DNA from 2 places in the Gloeocapsopsis sp. IPPAS B-1203 genome. Region 2 is predicted to be linked to the other one. Evidence: riboswitches for the same ligand, from Rfam matches in the RefSeq annotation. Region 2 holds a riboswitch; the other holds the start of a gene.
What was found. A riboswitch is a leader RNA that binds a small molecule or an ion and turns the genes downstream of it on or off. The one in region 2 is predicted to bind cyclic di-AMP.

Region 1 (3,126 bases), on a different contig from region 2:
TACCTGAAGTAGCACACTGCCAAATTGCCTACTTAGGCGCTGCTTACCTCGCCACCGCCCTACCTAAAACTGTATAAATGCTACAACGCTATTTCTCAGGATGGTTTCGCCCACAGCCATGCCTCAAATTGCTTATGGCTATGTTACTCATGCCGTCAACTGGAGTTACACTAATTCAGTCTGCTTCGGCTCAATCTCTTGAAGCAATCGCTTCAAGGTCCTTAAAATCTATTCCTTTAGAACAACAAACTGGCGATCAGCCTTCAGTATCAATCGATCCCCTAAATAGCCCTTATCCAGTTCCTTGGAATTGGGTGATGAAAACTTACGAGGATGTCAGTGCCCGCGAAGGTTCTGGGGTACGGTATTACCGCAGCCATTCACTACTCTCTCCTGATGGCGAGTATGCTGCTTACAGTCGCATTCAAATGCAAGTACAGCCAGAACTTTATCGTAGCCAAGTCAGCAGTGTGATGTTTTTAGAAAACTTACGCACTGGACAGCTACAAGAAGTCAAAGCCTCGTCTCCATTGGCGCTTCATTTGATGACGCAAGGAAAAGCCGCGACGCCAGGAGTTATCTCGATTTTATCTCCCATTGGTTGGTCAAAGTCAAGCGATCGCTTACTCGCACGTCAATTTGAAGGCTTCTTTAGTACTTCTGATATTTCTGATTATGCTGTTGTTTGGCATCGATATCAAAACCGGACAACAACACTTGCTCCTGCACAAGTCTTCAATAACCATGCCATGTCAATTTTATTGGGTTGGAGTCAAACTGATCCCAGTCGAGTTGTCTTTCGGGTTGGTGAGTTAGGTGATGAGCAATGGCAAATGTGGACAGTGGCAGAGAATGGGCAAACATCACTGGCAACAAGTGTAGAGCAACCTGTTGTTTTTGGTCTACGACAAATGCAACTTTGGGCGGGAGAACAAATTGCTTCCCGCTAAGATAGCAGAGGAATTCACAACTCCTTTAAAAGCGCGATTGACCAAGATAGCGTCCAGCAAGCTGCATAACATCAGCAATGTCTACTTCTCCATCGCCATTTGCATCCAAAAAAGTGTCTAGTACAGTATTTTGACTCGTTTGAGGATTGTTTGGGGCATTTTGCGCGCGGCTGCCACTTTGCAACAAATTCAGCACAATTGGCACTAAAATAGGCAACATCTGTACAATCATGTTTGGATTTAAACCTGTCCGTTGCGCGGCAAGTTGTGCTAGCTGTTGAACCTGGTTCTGAGAAAAAAGTCCAGAAACTGCTTGCGGACTTGGTGAGGCGCCACTATATTGATTTACATATGCTTGTGTTTGGTCGTAACCGTCTCTAGAACGCTTTTGTTGTAGCCCTGAACGCACAGAACTGCCTACCACAGACATAAGTGTTTGCATTGTGGAAGGATTAGTATTGTAGCTACTGCTGAGCTGCTGTACTGTGTTTAGAATGTTAGCTAGCTGTCCAGAACTTGCTTGTTGTGAAGGATTATTGATTGCACCAAGAATTTGATCGAAAAGTTTCATGGGTTTTCTCAAGTTATGGGCAAGATCAATTTTCCCTGTTCAACAAGTTGAAAACCTCTAGCTAACAGTAGAAAAATTTGAAGACATCAGAATCGGGAGTAAGAAAACGCGATCGCGCCAGCTTTCGACTTAGGAATTTATAGTTATTTACTAATTCCTCTCCTTTGTTTTGAACACCAAGCTAAAAGCTAATTGCTAACAGCCAATAGCTTGTCTTTATGACTCTGCTTGGATAGGAGACTTAGATTTTACTCGAATCAAACGGTCAATACAGGCTTGACCGTAAGCGATCGCTTCATCAATAGTTTGAAAACAGAAGGGTTCACTGTAATGGTTTCCTTCGGGATCGGTGTAGTCTACAACAATACCATTCAGCTCTTGTTTTGCAAGTAGAATCCATTGTTTGTAATAATTTTTCATGCCTTACCTCTGTTTACTTGTAGCGGTGGACGAGGTGGGTCAAAATGTTCGCAAATACACACAACTATATTGTCAGTGATATTTACTGGGAGAACCCTAGGACACTTGGCTTGAAGCTGACGTCCAAAGGTACTCCTTCCATTGCCTACGAAGTTAGCTGACGGGCTAAGACTGGAAGGTGTCTCTCTCATCGACTGAGATTTGCCCCAAAATTTGGTTCCTCCGTTCTTTAACCGCAAGCGGTTGAAGATTAGGCTGCCCACTAAGTTGCTGATAAGTAATACTTGCATATTTGATTCTCAAGCTAATAACTCATCAGTTATGGGTAATATAGCGGAATGTTTTCTACTACGCAATCCTCCTAAATAGATATCGACGCTCTAGGAGATGGAAGCCCAAAGCATTAAGCTTATAGTGATATCTGTGTAAGACTTTTACGCAATATTAAGTTTTACTAATATCTGAAAATACAGCGATCGCAATGTGTGGCGTTTCTATTTGCTGTATTCCTGCTGGCGCATTCAAGTTAATAGCAAGCAGACTAAGATCAAAAGCATCTCTTTGTCATTCCTCTGAAATGCCTTTTCCACGCATTGTCATGCTGCTTGTCGCCCTAATTGTTGTTTTAGGGCTATTACTGTGGTTATTTGCTAGCTTGTCACAGTTGTTGTGGCAACTGTCTTACACTTCACCGCTACTTGCGGATGTGTTGCTATTTTTGATTATTGCTTTGGTAGTATTGCTGATTGGTGTAGTCATTTACTACATTGCAATCGTACAAAGAGGCGAACAGCGATCGCGGCGACGGGCACAACGCCAAATTCGGATTCCTGAAGAACGTACTGATGCAGCCGAAGAAAACCTACGTGCCATCCAACAACAACTGACACAAATTCAAGACGAAGTGGCACGTCAAGCATTGTTAGAGCGATCGCGGGAAATTGAAGCAAGTTTGTCGCGTAGGGCGTTGCAAGTCGTTGTCTTTGGAACAGGTTCAGCAGGCAAAACTTCGCTTGTCAATGCTATTTTTGGGCGGATTGTTGGACAAGTTGCTGCACCAATGGGGACAACACAAGAAGGGCAAACTTACAGCTTGCGGCTCAAAGGAATGGAACGCAAGATTTTAATTACCGATACACCAGGAATTTTAGAAGCAGGAGTTGCAGGAACCGAACGCGAACGCTT
Region 2 (3,126 bases):
TGACCAATCGACTGCTTTAAATCAGCTGTTACAACAGCGCTTTCCTGATATGGTTACTTTACAAACATTGCCAGGAAGTCATACAACACCTTTAGGTCAAGATGTGAGGTGGCAAACTGGAACAAACTTTACACCATTTGATGCGATGGGACAGTGGTTTAAGCAGGAAATCTATCGCGATTTAAATCAACTAAAACGCACTATTGTGTTGTGGCTCAATCCTTTTTCCCATGTCTCTAATCTTAGTAATCGATGATGACCCGACAGTACAGATCGTGCTTTCAAGGGCACTAGAAAATCAAGGCCATCAAGTTGTTGTCACTAATAATGGTGAAGATGGAGTTACATTAGCACGCCAGTTGTATCCTGGTTTAGTTATTTGCGATTGGATGATTCAGCAAACCTGTGGGCTAGATGTTTGTCGCAAAATTAAAGCTGAACCGATATCGCTAGTATTTTTTATTTTTCTGACAGATTTAGATTCTGTAGCTGATTGCGTTCAAGCGCTTAATGCTGGTGCAGATGATTTTATTACCAAGCCAATTGACCAAAATGAACTTACCGCGCGGGTACGTGCTGGATTACGCTTGCACCAAATGAGTCGGGATTTACAAAAACAAAAGCAATTGCTAGAAGCAGAATTAGGTGAAGCCGCAGATTATGTGCGATCGCTACTTCCCCCACAACTCAAAGAACCACTGACTATTAATTCTCGATTTATTCCTTCCCAAAGACTGGGTGGAGATTGCTTCGATTACTACTGGCTAGATCCTGACTATTTAGCTATTTATCTACTTGATACTGCTGGACACGGACTCGGAGCTACACTTCCTTCCATTTCAGTACTCAATATGTTACGTTCTCGCGCTCTCGATGGCATTAATTATTATCAACCGACTGATGTCCTGAGAGCCTTAAACAATACTTTTCAAATGACCACTCAAAACTCTAAGTACTTTACGATTTGGTATGGAGTTTACAACCGAGTGAATCGTCAACTTATTTATGCTAATGCTGGACATCCACCTGCTGTTTTATTCTCAGAAACACCTGCGTTGCAAATAACGAAACTCGATACTCCAAGTATTCCTATTGGTATGTTTCCTGATACCAACTACAAAGATAAGTTTTTTCAGATCCCTGAGTCGAGTACGCTTTATATTTTTAGCGATGGAGTATATGAGCTGCATTTGGCTGACGGTTCAATTTGGCAGCTCGATCATTTTATTGATTTACTCAGCGCTGATCATGCCGCAGGTAATTGTGATTTAGACAACATTTTATCTCAGTTAAGCCAGATAAATTCTCAAGATAGCTTTGAGGATGATTTATCGATTCTTCAAATTAGATTTGACAATTAAAGAATAAATAATGTTAATTCAAAAAGCCTTTGAATACATAAGTTTTTCTTAATTTAGAAAACAAAATCAAGACGTTGCTTGGTACAATAATCAATGGTAGAATTTAGTGAATTTGAGTAAGTCAGCCTAATCTAGAATCTTCTTAAAGTTGTATTTTAAATTAATTAAGAGAAGGCTAGAACGGAGGAACCAAAATCTGGGGCGTATCTAAAATTGAGCTTTAATCATTTTGATAAAACCAAAGATTAAAGCAGAAGGACATCTCTCAGTCCTAGCCCGTCAGCTAACTTCGTAGGCATCGAGAGGAGACTGAAGAGCAAGCATTTCTACAATGACTTGTATCTCGTTCAGTGTCTGAGGCTCGTACTGCTCGTTTTTTTGTACCTGCTTTCGACATAAGGTATCTAGCGAATGAACATCAAGCCAATGTTAGCGCGCCTACAAAGCGCAACAGAAACGAATGTCATAGAAAGAATGATGCTGCTAGCACCAGATGCATCGCAAATTCAGGAAACCACTAAGTCGGTTGACTTGGTTGTGGGTTATAACAGTTCTCCAAATAGTCAAACAGCACTGGATCTAACCTTGTGGATTGCTCATCAAACTCGCCTAGCAACTCAAAAGCAAGTTACTGTTCACGTAGTGTATGTTCTAGAAGAACACACTCAGCATCGCCATTGCCCAATTTCTCCTAGTTTTGATCTAAGCAGGTTATATAGTGAGAGTATTTCGCGAGAATTAGCTCACGTAGCCAACAGAGGTTCTCGGTCGAATGCGACACAACATTCAGAAATGCTACTATTACAGCCACGCATCGCATCACCAGATTTATTTGAACAAGCTGACTTAATTTTATGGCAAGCCAAGAGCCTTGCAGCAGAATGGCGGGGTTCTCTTGTTGCTCATCTGCGGTTTGGTAACGTTGCTTCAGAACTCAAAGCAGTTGTAGAGTCAGAAAATGCATCTTTGCTGTTTTTAGGTTGCAACTCAGCAAATCATTTAATCGTTCAGCAACTTGGTTCTAATTTTCCGTGTGCTGTACTAGGTATAGACTTTGCTACAGGAAAAGTACTTGCTGGTGTTCACTAACAAGTTGACTTTACAACTCACTCATCACAACAATTCAGCTTTTGCTAGTTCAGTTTCAACAACCTTAGCACCTTCCAAATTTGCAAGAGTTAGCTTAGCTTGACTCAAGTTTGCACCTGTAAGATCTGCTAAAGTTAAATTTGCGCCTGTAAGATCTGCTTGTGTGAGGTCAGCATCTTTCAGGCAAGCACGATATAAATTAGACTCTTTGAGATTTGCTTGCGATAGGTTTACTCTTGTTAAGTTGCACATTGACAAAGTTGTTTTACTCAAGTTTGTCAAACCTAAATCAGCATTTGTGAAATCTGCTGCAGTTAAATCAGCATAGCTCAGGTTGGTTTGCCAAAGGTTAGAACCGCTCAACTTTGCCCAACTTAGATTGATTGCAACCAATGTGTTAGAAGTGATGGTTACACCCCTTAAGTTCGCATTAGTAAAGTTTTTTTCACCGGCTTGATAGCGTCGTAGCAACTCGTTAGCAGTCAATCGAGTGAGATAAGTTACTTCTGCTCCAGAATAGCACCATTGTGCTTGGATTAAGCTAGCAGCAGTATTGACAGCAACCTCATCACATTTATTCATGACGATACCGTTGCATCCATCCCACTCGCCGCCCAACATAAAAGCAATTTCATTAGCTGCAGTTGGTGTGTCGAATAAGATAACGTTTTGCTTT

Region 1: another riboswitch for cyclic di-AMP. It lies ahead of CSQ79_RS17130 (hypothetical protein); the one in region 2 lies ahead of CSQ79_RS01270 (universal stress protein).

The regions. Positions count from the first base shown of each region.
Region 1 covers NZ_PEIG01000009.1:197,147-200,272, reverse strand. The annotation lists gene CSQ79_RS17140 (hypothetical protein) at 135-950, shown strand; gene CSQ79_RS17135 (DUF937 domain-containing protein) at 976-1,521, opposite strand; gene CSQ79_RS17130 (hypothetical protein) at 1,738-1,941, opposite strand; cyclic di-AMP (ydaO/yuaA leader) riboswitch at 2,069-2,208, opposite strand; gene CSQ79_RS17125 (YcjF family protein) at 2,519-3,126, shown strand, end outside.
Region 2 covers NZ_PEIG01000001.1:259,584-262,709, reverse strand. The annotation lists gene CSQ79_RS01280 (DUF1350 family protein) at 1-256, shown strand, start outside; gene CSQ79_RS01275 (SpoIIE family protein phosphatase) at 231-1,361, shown strand; cyclic di-AMP (ydaO/yuaA leader) riboswitch at 1,498-1,674, shown strand; gene CSQ79_RS01270 (universal stress protein) at 1,773-2,450, shown strand; gene CSQ79_RS01265 (pentapeptide repeat-containing protein) at 2,475-3,126, opposite strand, start outside.